Linked DNA regions of Gemmata palustris. The protein of the gene in region 1 interacts with the protein of each later gene in a pairwise test. Links are inferred from orthologs where the notes say so. Each region holds a gene or a part of one and is shown on either strand. Other genes may lie near its edges.

Region 1 (9,457 bases):
ACCTGGCAGGTACCGATCCTGCCGTACATCGAGCAGGACAACATCTTCAAGATTTACACGAACTTCGGCGGGCTGGACAACACCGGCGCGCGGTACGCGGGCGGGGGGAACGCGGAGGTCGCGAACAAGCGGATCTCGACGTTCACGTGCCCGAGCGACACGCCGAGCGTGATCGGGACCATTACGCAGCACAACTACGTGCTGAACGCCGGGAACACGAGCCTCTACCAGTCACAGATCCCGATCGGGTGTACCGGCGGGTCGGTCACCAGCACCACGTGTACGAGCTTCGGCGGCGCCCCGTTCGGGTGGTACGAAGACCCCGCGACCCTGGCCGCGGGCGGCGACTCCTCGCCCGTGGATTACGGCGCCGGCAACGCGGCCTTCGGGCGCTGCGGGCGCCCGCGGAAGATCGCCGAGATCAGCGACGGCACGAGCAACACGCTCATGGCGTCGGAAATCTGCCAGGGGCAGGGCGGGGGCGACTACCGCGGGTTCTCGTGGTGGGGCGGGGCCGCCGGGTTCACCGCGTACAGCCAGCCGAACAGCACCGACCCCGACGTGCTGACCGGGGCCGGGTGCAACAGCACGCCCCCCAACGCCCCCTGCACAGACGTTTCCACGGCCTCGCGCCCGCGCATGCAGGTGGCCCGCAGCCGGCACACCAACGGCGTTACCGTGGGCATGTGTGACGGGAGCGTCCGGTTCGTGCCGAACGCGATCAGCCTGGTGACGTGGCGCGCCCTGAGCACCTCTCAAGGTGGTGAAGTTCTTGGTAACGACGGGTGACCCGATCGCCTGCCGCCCCGGGGCGCGCGAGCACGCCTCGCGCGCCCGTTGATTGCTCCGGCGCGTTCGGTTAGCACGGTCATTTCCGCGACGCACCCGGCGAGTTTCCGCGCCCGGGGCGTCTTCTAGTAGTGCGGCGAAATCGCCCGCGACGGGCGCGGCGAGCGCCCGCCTCTCACAAGGGCGCACCGGTGCAACGCCGCTGTTTCATCACGTCGGTCGGGCAGTTCTTCCCCGGCGAACCGGTCACGAACGAACAGATGGAAGCGCGCCTGGGGCAGATCGGTCCCAGACCCTCGGGCCTGCGCGAGCGCGTGCTGCGCCAGAATAAGATCGAGCAGCGCTACTACGCACTCGATAACAATCAGCACACCACACACACCAACGCGCAAATGGCCGCCCGCGCCGTGCGCGACGCAATCGGTCGTAGTACGCTCGACCTGAAGGCCGTGCGGCTGCTCGTCGCGGCGACTTCGCAGGGCGATTTACCGCTGCCCGGGTTCGCGAGCATGGTTCATGGCGAACTCGACATGCCGCCGTGCGAGATCGCCACGATCCACGGCATCTGCGCGAGCAGCGTCGTCGCGCTGCGGCACGCCGCGCTCGCGGTCGGGTCGGGCGAAGTCCCCAACGCGGTGTGCGTCGCGAGCGAGTTCGCCAGCCGGCTCCTGAAAGCCTCGCGCTTCCAGGCACAGGGGTACGGCGAGGGCAAGCGACTACCATTTGAAACGGAGTTCTTGCGGTGGATGCTCTCGGACGGCGCGGGCGCACTCCTGCTGGCGAATGAACCCGCACCCGCTGGCCTGTCGCTCGAAATCGAAACGGTCGCGCTGAAGTCCTACGCGAGCCAGTTCCCGCCGTGCATGTTCGTCGGCACCCGCGCCGAGGTACTCGCCGCGCAGCAAGTCGGCTGGCTGGATCACCCGGATTACGAGACCGCGTCCCGCGCAGGTGCGATCAACCTGCACCAGAGCACGGAACTGCTGACCGATGTCGTGCGGTTGTGCGTGAACGGCGTGTTTGAATTGATCGAGGAAGGAAAACTCGACCCGAAGGGCATCGACTGGTGGGTGACGCACTACTCGTCACACCTGTTCCGCGAACAGGCGAACGAACTGTTTGTTCGTGGCGGATTGACGATCGACCCGGACCGCGTGTTCACGAACCTCTACACGAGCGGCAACGTCGGCTCCGCATCATTCCCGCTGATGCTCGGCGACCTCTTCCGCAGCGGGAAACTCAAGCCCGACCAGCGCATCGTGTGCATCGTGCCCGAGAGCGGCCGGTTCATGTTCGGCTATGTGATCGTCCGCGTCGTCGGGAATGACTCACCCGGTGCGCGTCCGACCGCGGTTGCCCCCAGCGTTTCCGCGCCGCCCGACATCAAAACCAGCGGGTCGCCCCTCGAAGAGTCACTGGTGCGGCAACTCGCGGGGGTGTGGACCGCGTTCGAGACGCGCCTGAACCGCGTGCCTATCGTGGCGAAGATGTTTGATGGGCGCATGACGCTTCAGGATTACCGCGATTTACTGTTCAACTTGCGGCAGCAGGTGATCGACGGGTCGCGGTGGATCTCGCGGGCCGCGTCGAACGTGACGCGCGAGCACTTCCCGATCCGGTCCGCGTTCATCGGGCACTCGCGCGACGAGCACCGCGACTTCGAGATGATCGAGCGCGACTACGCATCGGTGGGCGGGAACGTGGAGGAGATTCGCGCGGGCCAGAAGAACATCGGCAGCACGGCGCTCTCGGAATACATCCTGAGCCGCGCGAGCCGCGAGAACCCGTTCGATCTGATCGGCGCGATGTTTATCATTGAGGGCTTGGGGCGCCGGGTGGCCGCGCGCTGGGCCGAACTGATCCGCACCCAATTGAAACTGGACCCGCGCCAGGTATCGTTCCTCGCGTACCACTCTGCGAGCGACGACGTCCACTTCGAGCGCCTCGACGCCGCGGTGCAGTCCGGCATCCTGACCGATAAGCTGGTCGACGAGATCGTGACGGCCGCCAAGGTGGTGGCCCGGCTGTACGTCCTGCAACTCGAAGAGATCGGGAACGTCTAACGATGCCGCGGTTTCGTAGGGTGGGACAAGGCTTTGCGCAGGCCCACCACCTCCCTGGGTATCGTGAGCGCGAAGCGAAGCGCTCCCGAGCCCGGACCACCTGGCTGCCGGAGCCCCGATGGTGGGCCTGCGCAAAGCCTTGTCCCACCCTACGAATAGAGCCGCGAACAGGACTCACGCGATGCCGCCCACCGACGCGACGCAGAAGCTCCAGAGCATCAAGCACAACCCGCTCGACCCGAACCCGTGGCTCGCGCTCTACGTGGACACGAGCGTGCCGCTTCATGCGGTCGCGAAGGCGAACTTCCTGGTGGACGTGGCCTCGACGTCGCGCCAGTGGTTCCTGCCGATGATTCGGCCGTTTTGTCGGCTCACGATTTGCGGGTTCAAGGTGCTGAAAACGGTGATGCCGCGGTTCCTCACATCGTCGTGGTTGTTGCACCACTCGATTTATTGGGGCCTGAAGTGGTTCGTATCGCCCTACGCGAACTACCTCATCATGCGCCACTTCCACATCGGCACGGAGCTGCTCCAGTTCATCGCGAAGAACGCGAAGGGCGTGAACATGGAGTTCGTGGGCCTGCGCCCGGAGAAGCTACACGACCTGACCGAGAACGTGTTCCTGCAACACGACCTGAACATCTTTAACTTCATCATCGAGATCAACCGGCAGCTCAACGAACAGGGGTTGGAGCTTCAACCGAAGGGTGAACTCGACTTCAGTTGCATCACCGACGGCGAGTTCCCGATCGAGGACATGCCGCACGGCTGGTTCAACTTAATCGACCTCGAATCGGCGATCGAAATGTACACGCCGATGTACCAACTGCTCCTGACCGACAGCGACTTCTGGCGCGCGTGCAACTCGCTCCAACTGGACGAAACCATCGCGCTCTACGCGACCACGCTCCTGAACGACCACCGGTACTTGGGGTTGGTGAACAACAAGCACCCGATCGTTCCGAGTTCGACGCTCGGTGCCGCGCACCGCCTCATGCTGCACGGCCTGGCGGCGGAGTTCCTGCACGCCTTTCTGGTCCGCCAGAAGCGCACACGCGAGAACAAGGCCGACGCCGTGAAGCAGGACCGCCCCCTACAGGGACCAATATCCTCCTGAAGAATTTGTGCGCACCTCGGGCACTCATCTCGACATCAGCGCCCACCAGTTGATAAGGCTCGCACAGAGGCCGAGGACGATGAACACTTTCATCGGCTCCGGCACCTCTTCCCAGGTTCGTGCCTCTCCCCGCCCGTACCTCTGCCGCTGGGTCGCAAAATCGTATGGAAATAGGAGGTTGCCGGTTCCCACGGCAGTAGCGAACGGGAAAAAAATCGCGGACAAATAACCGACCTCGTTACCCCGAAGCGCTTCGCGCCAGAACCAAAACACCCCAAAAGCACCGATCCCAAACAAAAACAGCCCGATCAGTCGCTGCCCGAGTCGGGATTCGACGAACGCATTTCTTGGCGATTCGGGTTCTTTAGAGACGCGCGGCGCTTGAAAGAGTTCTTCCGCGCGCCGCACGGTAAACAGAAACTGTCTCACCATCAGAACAGAAAACGTAACGAGAAGAATCAGAAATGCGCCCACGATCAGAGCGACTTTGATATCTCCCATGACTACTTCCCTGCCCAAACTTGGCACAGTTCCAGCACAACCTTCACCGCGGATTCCATCTCTTCCAAACAGGTCCATTCGAGCGGGGAGTGCGGGTTGTGTTCGCCGGTCGAGATGTTGGGCGTCGGTAGCCCCTTCTCTGTGAGTTGCGAGCCATCGGTGCCGCCGCGGATAATCTTGAACTTCGGCTCCAGACCCGCGCGCCGGGTCGCTTCTTCCGCGAACTTCACCGCGTTCGGCATCTTCGCGATCCCGTCGCGCATGTTGCGGTACTGCTTCCGCGTCTCGACCTGCACTTTCGCTTGCGGGTACTCGCGCTCGACTTGGCGCGCGATCTCGCGCAGGAGGTCCGCTTGTACCGCGAGCTGCGCGGTATCGAAGTCGCGGAGCAGGAAGCCGATTTTGACCTGACCGGTCCCGCCCTCGGTCGTCAGCGGGTGCAGGAACCCATCACGCCCGTCGGTCGTTTCGGGACTCATCGTGCGCTGGGGAAGGTGGTCGATGAACATTGCGGCGAGTCGCACCGCATTCACCATCCGCCCCTTCCCGATGGACGGGTGAATGTTGATGCCGGTGACGGTGACCGTTGCGGCGTCGGCGGAGAACGTTTCGTCCTCGATCTCGCCCGACGCCATTCCGTCGAGCGTGTACGCGACCACCGCCCCAATCTGCGCCGGTTCCAGGTGCTTCACGCCGAAACCGATCTCTTCATCGCACGTGAAGACGATTCGGACCGGGCCGTGCGGGATCTGGGGATTCGCCAACAGAGTGCGGGCGGCTTCCATGATGACCGCAACTCCGGCCTTGTCATCGGCCCCGAGCAGGGTCGTGCCGTCCGTCGTGATGATCGTCTTCCCGATCAGGCCGTTCAGTTCCGGGTTCTCGGTAACGCGGATCACTTTCGTGGGGTCTTTCGGCAACGTGATGTCGCCACCGCGGTACCCGCGAATCACTTGCGGGTCCACGTCCTTGCCCGAGTTTTCGGGGTTGGTGTCGACATGCGCGTTGAACGCGATGGTGGGCGCACCCGGCACGTTACCCGGCACGGTCGCGAACACGAGGCCGTGTTCGTTCTGGACCGCGTCCGTGATCCCGAGCGCGAGCAGTTCGTCGCGGAGCATCGCGCCGAGCACGAGTTGTCCGGGCGAACTCGGATAAGTGGTGGATTTCTCGTCCGCTTTGGTGTCGATGCGAACGTACCGCAGGAACCGTTCGAGTAGCGTGTGCGTGTCAATGGCCATAAGAGTTTCACCGCAGAGAACGCAGAGAAGAACAGAGGCTTTATTTACTCGCTGACTTTCTCGGTGCCCTCTGCGTTCTCTGCGGTGAATCGGTTTTCGTGCTCTTCTTCCGCTTGCGCTTCGCCGCGAGGCCCTTCACGCCGATCTTCGGGCACAGGTCCGCGATCACACACTTTTCGCACCGCGGCTTGCGCGACAAGCACACCTTGCGGCCGTGCATGATGAGCCGGCCGCTGAAGTGCAGCCATTCTGATTGCGGCACGATCTCGGCCAGCGCGAGTTCGACCTTCACCGGATCGCGGTGGCGCGTCAGCCCGAGCCGGCGCGAGAGCCGCCCGACGTGCGTGTCCACGGTGACGCCGGGCGTCTCGAATGCGTGCCCGAGGATCACGTTCGCGGTCTTGCGACCGACCCCGGGGAGTGTCACGAGGTCATCGAGCGTGGTTGGAACTTCGCCGCCGAAGCGCACTACCATCTCCACGCAGCACGCGCGGATATTCTTGGCTTTGTTTTTGTAAAACCCCGACGGCTTGACGAGTTGCTCCAACTCCTTGATATCGCATTCCGCGAGTTCTCTCGCCGTCGGGAACCGCGCGAAGAGCGCAGGCGTGAGCAGGTTCACGCGCTTGTCGGTGCATTGCGCCGAGAGAATGACTGCAATAAGTAACTGGAACGGGTTCGCGTAGTTTAGCCCCTCGAACTCCGGGTACAGCGGGGCGAGCCGGTCGTTGATCGGCACGACACGATCGCGCGCGGGCGGGAGCTTCGACTCAGAAGTGAGGTCGTCCATGTTACGCGGCCCGCCGAACAGAAGTCGCGGGTTCTCCTGCCGTCGCTACGGATACGGGCTCAGATGCGGTTCGGGCGCGAGCCTGTTCCGCTTCGAGCGGCGTAATAAATCCTCGCGCGAGCAGCGCATCAGTGTCGAGCGAGACGCTAGTCGGAGCGCCCGCGGTAAACGATCCCAGGGCCGCGAACGCGCGGCGCTCTTGTGCGAAGCCGGTTTCGTCCGAGCTGCGTTCCGGCACGCGCGGGGTACATTCGAGTTCATCAAGGAACGTGCGCAGATCGATCTTCGCGCGCCGGGCACAAAACGCCCGGTCCACCAAACCGCGGTCGCGTGCTTCGCGGCCCGAAAGTGTGCGCCCTGATGTAATGAACGGTTCCGCGCGGCGCCCCAACAACGTCCGCAGCCGATGACTTCCGCCGAAGCACGTGAAGCGCCCCGGGAAGCCGAGGTGCGTTGTCGGTGTGGCGACACACAGGCGGTAATCGCACGCGAGCGCCAGCTCGAAGCCGGCCCCGAGGCACGGACCCTCAATGAACGCGACCGTCGTAAACGGCAGCGCGCTCAGGCGCGCGAACGTGCGCTGCCCGCGCCACGCGAACCCGGCGCGATCTGTTACGCGCTCGGAATCGGGATGAAGTCCGGCGCAGAAGCCGAACGGCTTCGCGGACCGGACTACCAGCGTGTTGATGAAGACGTTCGTTTCGATTCCCGCAAGTGCGGAATCGAGTTCGCTCAGGCGCGCTCCGTCGAGCGCGTTCACCGGATCGCCGGGAAAACCGAGCCAGAGTGTCGCGACGCCGTACTCGGCCGTTACGCGAATGTGTGGGGACTCGAACAACATGCCGGGAATGTTCGCGGGTCGAAGGCGAGAAATCAACCCGAACTGCGCCTACATGAGTTCCACGTTCCACGTTCCAGCCGTTCCAAGTTGAAAGCGAAAGGCCGTTGATGGGCCTTCAACGTGGAACTTGGAACGGCTGGAACGTGGAACGATTGTGTCAGCACAATTCGTCAATCGGCTTGCCGCTGGGCAACACGGAGATGGGGCGCCCGTTGTTCAGGTACTGGGCTTCGGTATCGACGCCGAGGTGCCGGTAAATCGTCGCGAGCACATCCTGGGGCGATTTCGGGTTCGCCTTGGGGAAGGCGCCGTTACTGTCGGACGCACCCACTACGCGCCCGCCCCGAACCGGCCCCCCCGCAAACGCCGCGCTGAATACACTCGGGTAGTGGTCGCGCCCCGCCTGCGCGTTCACCTTCGGCGTGCGGCCGAACTCGCCCCACGCCACGACCAGCGTCGTTTCGAGCAGCCCGCGCGTTTCGAGGTCTTCGATGAGCGCGCTGAACGCACGGTCCCAGCGCGGCAGGAACCCGAGCTTCAGCGACTCGAAGCCCTTTACGTGCGTGTCCCACCAGCGCACGTCCACGGTCACGATCCGCACCCCGGCTTCGACCAGCCGCCGCGCGAGGAGCATCCGCTGTGCCCAGTTCGGCGCGCCGCACCGATCGGCGGCCTTCGGGTCGAACGCGGGCATGTGGCCGTAGCGCTCGCGGACCTTCGCCGGCTCCTTGTCCAGATCGAATGCGTCGCGTGCCGCGGGCGAAGTGAGGATGTCCCACGCCCGCATCTGGAACTTGTCCGCCGCATCGACTTGGCCGCTCTTGTCGGCGTCGCGTCGGAGCGTGTCGAACCGCTTCAGCAGGCCCTTCCGGTCGTCCACTTGGTCGTAAGTGATGCCCTGTGCGAGCTTAAAGTTGGGGAGCTTGAACGGCCCCGGCTGCGCGGGGTCCGCGCCCGTCTCGAACGGCTTGTGTGCGGTGCCCAGGTACGCGGAGCCGGCGCCGGGGAGCAGCCGCGGGATCATCACGTAGGGCGGCATGGATGTCGAGAGGTGGCCGAGTTGCTTCGAGACGACGGACCCGATGGACGGGTGAACGTTCTCGTCCGGGTTCGGCCCCGGGTTGTAGCCCGTGAAGCAGATTTGGTCGCCGGTACTGTGACCCGCGTCGTGGTGGTGCAGGCTGCGGACGATGGACCACTTGTCCATGATCTTCGCGGACATCGGCAGCAGGTCCGAGAGCCGCACACCGGGAACGTTCGTGTCGATCACCCCGAACTCGCCCCGCACCTCGGCCGGCGCATCGGGCTTCGGGTCCCACATGTCGTGGTGACTCGGCCCGCCGCGCATCCACAACAGGATGACGTTGTTGATCTTGCTGAGCGAACTACCCCCGGCCTGGCGGCCGGGGTTCGCCTCTTCCGCGCGCGCCTCGGCACGAAACAATCCGTCGAGCGCGAGGGCGCCGAGCGCGCCGGCCTTCACGAACGCGCGGCGATCGGGCCGGCGCAGCGACCGGCGGAACTCTTCGCAACCGATTGGATTGGCCGGCATGAGGCTGTCCCGAGCTGACGGGCCGAGGGATGGTAGGTGTGCGCCAATTTCGGCACATTCACCCTATCATCGGAACGCGGCCGACGCCAGCGCGTTCCCGACCTCACAGTTTCAAGAACAGTTTGTTCTTCTCCAGGCTGCGCATGAGGGCGTAGCAGATCGTGAGCGCCAGAGCGCACATCACAAAGATATACTCAAGCGGCGCGTCCTTCGGTACGAACGGCTTAACCGCTTCGTACACGGGGTCGTGAATGATGTACGCGGCGAGCGCGTTCGATCCGAGCGTGCGGAACACACCGATTCGCATCGAGCCAATATCACACGCCAACACGAACACGGCCAGCACAATGAGTGCGACCCCGGCCCCGAACAGCGTGTAGGTCAAGCTCCCGGACCGCTGACTCATCGTGAACAGGTCGTTCGTCGGGGGCTTCACGTTAACGAAAACGAGCGGCGGCGGGGCCGCCGAAACCGCAGCATTGAAGTGCCCTTCGTCCATATCTGAGGGCGCGAGGTGAACGCAAGACAGACCGTAAGCAAGAGCCGCGATGATTGCCCCGATG
Region 2 (9,969 bases), 3.7 Mb from region 1 along the record:
CCGAGGCGGAGTGGGTCGCGTACCTGAGTCGGCTGGACGAGGGCGAGCTGGCGCGCGAACTGGAATGGGAGGCCGCCGACGGGCACCGGTACCGGTGGGACATCGAGGGCATCCTGACTCAGACGTTCGGGCACGCCTGGTACCACCGCGGGCAGATCGCGCACCTGGTGGCCGCGCTCGGGGGGACCGCCGTGGACACGGACTACATCCTCTGGTGCAAGCTCCCCCAACTCGACGCCCCGGCGCCGTGACCCGCGGACCAGCGCGCCGCCCTTGGGGGCTCCGGGCCGGGGAAGGGGGCGGGAGGGTGATGGGTGTTCCGAATCGCACGTCCGGGCGGGAGAACAAATGGTACGCGCGCGCCCGCCGGTTCTCGGGATCGCGGTCCTGGCCGCTCTGTTCGCAGTTTCGCCGGCACGCGCGGACCAGGACCTCAGTCCCGTGTCGTACAAGGTCACGGTTCCCGGCGGGGAGTTCGTTTTCGTGATGCTCGCCCCCGCAGGTGAACGGGGAAACGGCTGGTTGAACGAGGCGCAGGCGGCCGAGGTCCGGGAGATCCGCCGCGTCTATGCGGTGAGCGGCCTCTATTACAACGACGGAACTGTTAAGCCGTTGTGGACGGTCGATTGGTACGCTCGCGAGGTCGCGGTGGCACGCGACGGGGTTCACATGGTTCGGTTCGGCCCGCGGCCAGAACTCGCTCCGGACCGCGCCGCCCCGCTCGGCCCGGAACTCGCCACGGAAGCCGTCAGCTTCTTCGCCCGGGGCCAACTCGTGCGCACGTACAGCATCGGAGAGTTGGTCGATCGCCCGGACCGGTTGCCGCGCTCGGCGTCACATTTTTACTGGCGCGGCGGGGACTCGTTCGATGACGCCCGGCTGGAGTACGCGCTCGTGACACACGACGGCAACAGGTTCGTGTTCGACGCTCGGACCGGGGCAATCACCTCCCAAACCCGCGCAACCCCTTCGGCGTGGTGGGCCGTTGGCGGGCTCGCAACGGTCGCGGCCGGCGTGGCGCTCGGACTCTGGTTGAGCCGCCGAAACCGCCGACCCGCTTAACTCAGGTGCGAAACCGCCGATGTGCTGAGCCACTGCCACGTGCGCTGGGTCGTGGACCTGGCTCTCGGCAAGGAATAGCGGGCGGGTAACGACGCGGTTCGACAATAGGGGCCGAGCAGGGCTGCCTTGTGTTCGAGGGCGGGGGACGATATGGCGCTCCCAAACGATTCATCCGTATCGCCGCACAGGGGTTGCTGTGCCCATCTCGCTGCCCACGCTCGACACATTAGACGCGCTCACCGTCGCCACGCCGTGTACCGTTCCGTGGGACGAAATGAGCGGCAGCGACCGGTCGCGGTTCTGCGGTCAGTGCCGCCGGCAGGTGTTCGACCTGTCGGCACTGACCACCGCGGAAGCAACGGACCTGCTCTCCGACCCGACCGGGGCGCCGTGTGTGCGGCTGTACCGGCGCCCGGACGGGCGGGTGCTGACCGCCGATTGTCCGGTCGGGCTGCGGACCCGGGTGTGGCGGCGGTTGCGGCGCCGGGCGGCGTGGGCCGCGTCCCTGTTCGCCGTACTGTTCGTGCCGGCGTGCCGGACGGCGACTCAAGGAGCCCTGGGCGGTGCTTACGATAACGGTCGCGTGTCCTTACCCGCTTCCTTGCAGGACGACGCGCCGGGCACCAAGGGGCGTCCGCCCGCGGCCCACACGGAGTCGGGCGGACCCGGGGTTGCGTCGGTCCCGGGGACGTGATTTCTTCTCCCCCGCAAGCCGACAGGAGTGAACCCCGGCTGTCATGAGGGTGCGGGTATCCACGCGCGGACGCACCTCGTGGGGCAACCGATGACCGAAGCGGAATGGCTGGCGTGCGAAGATCCCGAGCCGATGCTTGAGTTCCTCCGAGGCAAGGCGGGTGACCGGAAGTTGCGGTTGTTCGCGGTGGCGTGTTGCCGAAGGATCTGGCACCTGATCCTTCACAACTGGAGCAAGGAAGCCGTCGAAGTTGCCGAGATGAATGAAAACGGTTTGGTCGACTCGTGCGTTGTCGAGGGGCGTTCGGATCAGGCCGAGCGAGCGATTGGGCGAGTGGCGCTCCGTTCGGAAATCGAGGAGTACGCCGCAACCGCAGCGGCGTGGGCCGTGTCGTTTGATCCCGAGCGAAGGAGACAGGTCTTCCAACCCGCTGCGGTAGCGGTTGGGTCGATGGCGGACCCCGAGGATTGGACTACCGGACGAAATAAAGAGTTTGCCAGCCAGTGCGGGTTGTTAAGGTGCGCTTGGGGGCCGCTCCCGTTCCGCCCGGTGCCCTTCTCCCCGTCATGGCGCACGTCTACCGCGGTTGCGCTGGCGGCGCAGATGTACGAGTCGCGCGAGTTCGGCGCGATGCCGATTCTGGCCGACGCGCTCCAGGACGCGGGGTGCGATAACGCGGACGTGCTGAGCCACTGCCGCGACGCGGGCGCGCCGCATGTGCGGGGGTGCTGGGTCGTGGACCTGCTGTTGGGCAAGGAGTAGCGGGGCACGGGGGGCGCGGTGGTGGCTTTGTAGCCACGGATGGGGCGACCGCAGCTCGCCAGGGGTGAAACCCCTGGCGAGCTGCGCGTGGTCGGGGACCGGGTGGCGCCCAGTGTTGTTTGGGGCGCGGGTGCGCACGGGGTTCCCAGGGTGCGCCCGCGTTGCGGTCGACCCTGGACGGGGGAGTATGACCCCTTCGGGGTACCGGCATTGGTCGTGCGGGCGCGCGCCGCGTGTGGGCGCACCCGCCGCCCTTGCGGGCGGGGTTCACCGGGGCTCAAGGGTGGTTCGGGTTTCTACCCCGAAGGGGTTGCACATCCCAGCCCCCGGGTCGTGATGCGCACCCGGGGAAACACCCGCGGGGAAGAAACTGTTTGTATTTATTCGTTCACTAGTATACAATTTGCCAATGCGCGGACCGAGTGTCCGATGCTATTGTGCGCGCGGGACATGCACGGGTGCAGGTGCGAAATGTTGGCCGAATGCTCACCCGGAAGCGCAGAAATGTCAGCGATTGTTAGCCATCTGCGGGGGATGATTCGGCGCCCGATGTGTCAAAAGCCCGGGGATATCAGCAGTTGGTGTGTTGCTCGGCCGGCGCGATCGGCCCCGGCCCCGAAATGTTAGCAAATGTTAGTCCGGCGGCCCGTTGACCGAAACGGCAGGCCGGTTTCGGATTGTGCCCTCTCCCCTTGCGGGAGAGGGTGGTGAGGCTTTGCGAACCGGGTGAGGGGTGGTTCCTGTGTGTGGGAGCAACCCCTCACCCCGCCGCGAAGCGCGACGACCCTCTCCCGCAAGGGGAGAGGGCACAAACACGAATCCCCTGCGGGTCGACCGCGGCCCCCGGTGGTTCTCACGTCTCCATCAGGAGCCGGAGCGGGTCGCTGAAGAGCTGGGACAGGCGCACCGCGAACCGGCACCCGTCGGCCCCGTCGATGACGCGGTGGTCGTAGGTGAGCGAGAGCGGCATCACGAGCCGCGCGACGATCTGCCCGTCGCGCACGACCGGTTGCAGTGCGGACTTCGACAGGCCCAGGATCGCCACCTCGGGGTAGTTCACCAGCGGCGTGAACCCGGTGCCCCCGATGCCGCCCAGGTTCGTGATGGTGAACGTGCCCCCGCGCATCTCGTCGATCGTGAGCTTGTTCGTGCGGGCCTTCTCCGCGATGACGGACACTTCCGCGGCCAGGTCGCGGATGCTCTTCTTGTCCGCGTCGCGGATCACGGGCACCTTCAGCCCCGCGTCCGTGTCCACCGCGATGCCGATGTGGAAGTACTTCTTGAGGACCAGCTTGCCCGCGTTCATGTCGTAGCTGCTGTTGAACCGCGGGAACTCCTTCAGGGCCGCGATGCACGCCTTGATCGCGAGCACCGTCATCGTGATCTTCGGGCTACCTTTGGGGAGGGCGTCGACGATGCGCTTGCGCCCGGCTTCCAGGTCGGTGATGTCCGCGAGCTCGTGCTGCGTGACCATCGGCATGGTCCGCCAGCCGACGGTGAGGTTCTTCGCGATCGCCTGCCGGGTCACACCGATATCGGTCACCTCGACCGGCCCGAACTTCGCGAAGTCCGGCAGCGGCGGGAGCGCGAACGCATTCACGATGATCCCGCTCGCGGGCGCGGCCGGCCCGCCGCCGGTGCCCTTCACGCGCTGGCGCTCGGTGCGGACGAAGCCCTTGAGGTCGTCGAGCGTCACGCGGCCCTCGCGCCCGCTGCCCTTCAGCTCGCCGAGTGCGACGCCGAGTTCGCGTGCGAGTTTGCGCGTCGCGGGTCCGGCGGGGACGACCGTCTTGGTGCCGCTCGCGCTGCCGTTGTTCGATGCGGGCTGCGCTTGTGGGGAGGGCGCGGCCGACGTCGGTGCGGCTTGTTGGGCCGGTGCGGGCGTCGAAGCCTTCGGCTCGGTCGGTGCGGCGCCCGCGGTCTTGAGGGTGACGAGCTTGCCCCCGACGGCGACCTTGTCTCCGGGCTTGACGTGGACCGCTTCGACGGTGCCGTCGGCCTCGGCGGTGACCTCCATCGAGGCCTTGTCGGTGCTCACCTCGACCAGCGCCTGGCCCGACTTGACCGCGTCGCCCGCCTTCACGAACACCGCCGTGACCGTACCGCCCTCAATACCCTCGCCCGGGTTCGCGAGCACGACGTCGATCGATGCGGCGTCGGCGCGAGGCGCTTCGGCCTTCGGTTGCGGCGCGGGCGCGGCCGGGGCTTCTGCCTTCGGCTGGGGTGGGCTCTTCGGTGCGGGCGCCTCGCTCGGCTTCGCCCCGCCGGATACGCGGACGAGTTTGCCTCCGACGGCGACCTTGTCTCCGGGTTTGACGTGGACCGCTTCGACGGTGCCGTCGGCCTCGGCGGTGACCTCCATCGAGGCCTTGTCGGTGCTCACCTCGACCAGCGCCTGGCCCGACTTGACCGCGTCGCCCGCCTTCACGAACACCGCCGTGACCGTACCGCCCTCAATACCCTCGCCCGGGTTCGCAAGCACGATGTCCATTAGGCCCCCTACGGACCGCGCGCACGCGACCCGCCACTGTGGTGTCAACTTGTCCGAACGGTCACGCGGTGCGAGCCGGGGGCGCGAGGTCGCGCGCCTTCGATTGTCACTGTCCGACGGCGCGCCCCGGTCAGATGGTCCACGGGTGCGCGGCGTCCGGGTCGATGCCCAGGTCCGCGACCGCCTTCTTCACCGTGCCGGGGTCGAGTTGCCCCTGCTCGAAGAGCGCGTACAGCGCGGCGACCACCACGTTCTCGGCGTCCACCTCGAAGAAGCGCCGCAGCGCCTTGCGCGTTTCCGAGCGGCCGAACCCGTCGGTGCCCAGCGCGAGCAGCCGGCCGTTCAGGTACGGGGCGACCGTTTCCGGCAGCGCCCGCATGTAGTCGCTCGTCGCGACGATCGGCCCCTTCGTGGCGCCGAGCACCTGGGAAACGAACGGCACCTTCTTGGGCGCGTCCGGGTGCAGGCGGTTGTGGCGCTCGCACTCGATGGCGTCCTTGCGGAGCATCTGGTAGCTGGTCGCGCTGTAGACCGTGCTGGCGATGTTGTACTTGTCCGCGAGGATCTGCTGTGCCCGGAGCGCCTCGTTCAGGATGACGCCGCTGCCGAGGAGCTGCACCTCGAGTTTCGCGCCGGCGGGTTTCGCGCTCTTTACGGGGTACAGCCCGCGGATGATGCCCTCGCGCACGTGCTCGCCGGGCATCGCGGGCATGTCGTAGGCTTCGTTGTAAACGGTGAGGTAGTAGAAGCACTCCTCGCCGCGCACGTACATCGCGTTGATGCCCTCTTCGATGACGACCGCGAGCTCGTAGGCATAGGCCGGGTCGTAGGTGCGGCACGTCGGGATGGTCATGGCCATCAGGTGGCTGTGCCCGTCCTCGTGCTGGAGCCCCTCGCCGTTGATCGTGGTGCGCCCGGCGGTGGCGCCCATCAGGAACCCGCGGGTGCGGGCGTCGGCCGCGGCCCACGCGAGGTCGCCGATGCGCTGGAACCCGAACATCGAGTAATAGATGTAGAACGGGATCGTGTTCACGCCGTGCGTGCTGTACGCGGTGCCGGCGGCGATGAAGCTCGCCATGCTCCCGGCCTCGTTGATCCCCTCTTGCAGGATCTGGCCGGTCTTCGACTCGCGGTATTCCGAGAGCGACCCCTTATCGACGGGCGTGTACGTCTGCCCGACGCTGGAGTACATGCCGAACGCCTTGTACATCGGCGGCATCCCGAACGTCTGCCCCTCGTCCGGCACGATGGGGACGATCAGGTGCTTGATGTGCGGGTCGCGGCACAGTTGGGTCATCAGGTTGACCCACGCGAACGTGGTCGAGGCGGTCTTCCCCTCGACCGTGGCCCCGTACAGGCGCTCGAAGCTCTTGCGCTCCGGCGGCTGGCACGGCACGAACTCGTTGTTGCGGAACGGCTGTGGGCCGCCGAGGGCGTCGCGCCGGGCCTTCAGGTACTTCGCTTCGGGGCTGTCCGCGGGCGGGCGGTAGAAGGGGATCGTTTCGAGTTGCTCGTCGGACAGGGCCGGGAGCTCGAACCGCTCGCGGAACTGGCGGAGCGCGGCGAGCGTCTGGCGCTTCGACTTCTCCTCCGGCTTCATGTCGGGCACGGCTTCGATCTGGACCGCGAGTTTCTTCAACTGGTGGGTGGTGAACTTGCCTTGCCCGCCGTCGCCGGGGATGCCGTAACCCTTCACGGTCTTCACGAGAATGACGGTCGGCTGGGCCTTGTGCTCGGTCGCGGTCTTGTACGCCGCGTACACCTTGAGCGGGTCGTGCCCGCCGCGCTTGAGGGCCGCGACCTGGCGGTTCGAGAGGTGCTCGACGAGCGCCTTGAGTTCGGGCGTGTTGAAGAACACGTCGCGGATGTACGCCCCGCGACGGTCGGCGTCCTCTTCCTCGCTGATGAGCTTCTTAGAGTTGATCTCTTCGGTGGTGCGCATGTCGCGCCCGACGTAGTCGCAGTACTCGCCGTCAACAACTTCCATCATGCGCCGGGCGAGCGCACCGGTGTGGTCGTTCTTGAGCAACTCGTCCCAGTCGGTCCCCCACACCACCTTGATGACGTTCCACCCGGCGCCGCGGAAGATGCCCTCGAGTTCCTGAATGATCTTCCCGTTCCCGCGCACCGGGCCGTCGAGCCGCTGCAGGTTACAGTTGATGACCCAGGTGAGGTTGCCGAGCTTCTCGCGCCCGGCGAGGCTGATCGCGCCGAGCGATTCGGGCTCGTCGCACTCGCCGTCGCCGAGGAACGCCCACACGCGGGCGCGGTCCGTCTTCGCGAGCTCGCGGTCCCGCAGGTACCGATTGTACCGGGCGTGGTAGATGGACATGATCGGGCCGAGGCCCATGCTGACGGTCGGGTACTGCCAGAAGTCCGGCATGAGCCACGGGTGCGGGTAGCTCGACACCCCGCCGCCGGGCTTCAGTTCCTGGCGGAAGTTGTCCAGCTTCTTTTCTTCCAGCCGCCCTTCGACGTAAGCCCGCGCGTACATGCCGGGGCTCGCGTGGCCCTGGAAGAACACAACATCGCCGGGGTGGTCGGCCGAGCGGCCGTGGAAGAAGTGGTTGAAGCCGATTTCGTAAAGCGTGGCGGCACTGGCAAAGGTGGAGATGTGGCCGCCGACGTTGGTGTTCTTGTTCGCTTTGAGCACCATCGCCATCGCGTTCCAGCGGATGGCACTTTTGAGCTTCCGCTCGAGAACCCGGTCGCCGGGGAAGGCCGCCTGGTCTTCGACGGGGATCGTGTTGACGTAGGGCGTCGTGATCCCGCCGGGCATTTTAGCGCCGGCCCGGTCGGTGACCGCGATGAGCGTTTCGAGGAGGTACTTGGCCCGCTCCGGCCCGCCGTGTTTAAGCACGGCCTCCATTGCATCGAGCCACTCGGTGGTTTCCTGCGGGTCGATGTCTTCGGGAAGTCGGGCGCTATTCAGAGCCAACACGTCCGGGGTGACGAGCATCGGCGAAATCCTCGTGTAGCGAGCAAGAATCGAGGCGGGGCGGACCGCGGGTGGCTCGGCTCGTGGTGCAAGGTTAGGATAGGCGGGGGCTTCCGGGTCGTCTATACGACCGGGGCGCCCCTCCCGAACCGAGGACCGCGATGCGAATACTAACCATTATATGCGTCTTGGTGGGCGCGCTGTCACTACTGCCCGCGGCCGACCCGCCGAAACCCGCGCTCGCACCGACGCCGGTCACCTGGAACAAGTCCGGCAAGGTGCTCGGCGAGGTCTGCGTGGGGCTGTCGGAACAGTCCAAAATCCCGATCTCGGTCGCGCCCGCGGCGCTCAAAACGCAGTGCCCGGTGGCGTTCGACCGCGTACCGTTCTGGGAGGCGCTCCAGGCGAGCGCCGACAAGACGCGCACGCGGATCGCGCTCTCCGAGGGCGGGCAAAAGGTCGAGCTCGTCCCGCGCGGCGCTTCGCAGGAGATCGCCGCCACGAACGGGGCGTTCCGCGTGGTCGTGCAGCAGGTCGTGGGGCGCACGCTGCTCGAACTGGGCGCGACCTTTCACGACGTAGGACTGCTCGTTCACTGGGAGCCGCGCGTCCGCGTGTACCGCATCGATACGGCGCCGCGCATTACCAAAATCACGGACCCGACCGGGGGGCGCGTCACCGCCGAGGACGGGAGCGCGAAGACGCTACCTACCAACTCCACGAGCGAAATGAAAGTGCGCCTTAACGGGCTCACGCGCAAGAGCGAGCAGCTCACCGCGCTGGACGGCGAATTCACGGTGACGGCCGCCGACCGGTTGCTCGCGTTCGCGTTCGACGTACCGGACGGGAAACTGCCGGACGCCAAGAAACAGGGCGACGTGACCGCGGCGCTCAAGCGGGTCCAGAAGATTAAAGATTCGTGGGAGATCGTGGTGGAGGTGAACTACCCTGCCGGGCAACCGGTGTTCCAGAGCTTCGAGGGCGATTGGTGGTTGCGCGACAACCGGTTGCTCCTGCGGGCGCCGGACGGCAAAACGGTGACGATCGACGACTACGAGATCCCGGAGCGGGAGCGCGCGACGCCGCTCGTCGTCACCCACCGCTACAAGGAGGACCCGAAGAACGGCTTCAGCGCGCCCACCACCAAGGGCTGGAAGCTCGTGTACGAGACCCCGGCGCCGCTCGTCGAGTTCAAGGTGCCGTTCAAGCTGAAGGGCATCCCGCTACCGTGAGGCCCGGCGCGGGAGGGTTCCGCCGGTGCCGCGCGGAGCGGTCGTTCCGGTTCCGCCGGCGCCGGGCGGCAGAACTGCGCGTAATGTGAGCGCACCGGAGCGATACGGGTGTTACTCTCGCTAGTAAACAGTAACGCCGGAACTCGCGAAACCACCCGGCCGGCCTTATTCGCCCGCGACCCATGACAAGCCTTCCGCTCGCACTCACGAACGCCGGGACCGCGGGCGCCTGCTGCCGGAACGGGCGCCCCAGTGTGAGCGCCGCGGAACAAGAGGCGGTGCGGCCCCGCCGGGGCGGGCTCGATCGAACGCTGGTCCGTTAAAATCACCCGCGCTACTTGACAGAACGTCCCCGAACCAGAATGATTTCCTTTACTCCGTGTGGTTGGCGCGCGCCGCTGCGTGTGGCTGGCTCTCGCTTTCCTTCTCGCTGAGGATGTGTCTCATGGCGTCCCAACCGCCCCGCCGTCGCCGGCTCGAAGTCGAAGACATCGGGGACATCGCGGTCGTCAACTTCGTCGACAAGAAGATCCTGGACGAGCAGAACATCCAGATGATCGGCGACGACCTGTTCCGCCTGGTCGACGAGCTCGGCCGCCGGAAGGTGCTGCTCAACTTCGGCAACGTCGAGTTCATGTCCAGCGCCGCCCTCGGCAAGCTGATCACGCTGCACCGCAAGCTCCAGGCCGTTCAGGGCAAGCTGGTGCTGTGCAAGATCGCCAAGGACATCCTCGACGTCTTCAAGATCACCAAGCTGGACAAGATCCTCACCATCTTCCCGGACGAACAG

The links.
Region 2: the proteins of nth (region 1) and aceE interact in binary tests that used the Escherichia coli proteins (3 or more experiments, as listed by UniProt). The link is inferred for Gemmata palustris from one-to-one orthologs.

Annotation. Positions count from the first base shown.
Region 1 is NZ_JAGKQQ010000001.1:7,002,648-7,012,104, reverse strand. Bases 4,627-7,472 are described here. They hold nth (endonuclease III), read right to left. Parts: upstream 6,502-7,472; coding sequence 5,752-6,501; downstream 4,627-5,751. Other genes in these bases: J8F10_RS29070 (enoyl-CoA hydratase/isomerase family protein), read right to left, coding at 6,503-7,342; pepT (peptidase T), read right to left, coding at 4,627-5,711. Outside these bases: J8F10_RS29100 (DUF1559 family PulG-like putative transporter), read left to right, coding at 1-789; J8F10_RS40430 (3-oxoacyl-[acyl-carrier-protein] synthase III C-terminal domain-containing protein), read left to right, coding at 981-2,852; J8F10_RS29090 (DUF6999 family protein), read left to right, coding at 3,034-3,969; J8F10_RS29085 (hypothetical protein), read right to left, coding at 3,994-4,470; more of pepT, read right to left, coding at 4,473-4,626; J8F10_RS29065 (DUF1501 domain-containing protein), read right to left, coding at 7,500-8,894; J8F10_RS29060 (acyltransferase family protein), read right to left, coding at 8,998-9,457. UniProt on the Escherichia coli protein: DNA repair enzyme that has both DNA N-glycosylase activity and AP-lyase activity. The DNA N-glycosylase activity releases various damaged pyrimidines from DNA by cleaving the N-glycosidic bond, leaving an AP (apurinic/apyrimidinic) site.
Region 2 is NZ_JAGKQQ010000001.1:3,259,655-3,269,623, reverse strand. Bases 4,940-8,297 are described here. They hold aceE (pyruvate dehydrogenase (acetyl-transferring), homodimeric type), read right to left. Parts: upstream 7,969-8,297; coding sequence 5,140-7,968; downstream 4,940-5,139. Other genes in these bases: J8F10_RS13240 (hypothetical protein), read left to right, coding at 8,109-8,297; J8F10_RS13250 (2-oxo acid dehydrogenase subunit E2), read right to left, coding at 4,940-5,009. Outside these bases: J8F10_RS13270 (DinB family protein), read left to right, coding at 1-251; J8F10_RS13265 (hypothetical protein), read left to right, coding at 349-1,062; J8F10_RS13260 (hypothetical protein), read left to right, coding at 1,259-1,756; J8F10_RS38810 (hypothetical protein), read left to right, coding at 1,847-2,518; more of J8F10_RS13250, read right to left, coding at 3,372-4,939; more of J8F10_RS13240, read left to right, coding at 8,298-9,179; J8F10_RS13235 (STAS domain-containing protein), read left to right, coding at 9,625-9,969. UniProt on the Escherichia coli protein: Component of the pyruvate dehydrogenase (PDH) complex, that catalyzes the overall conversion of pyruvate to acetyl-CoA and CO(2).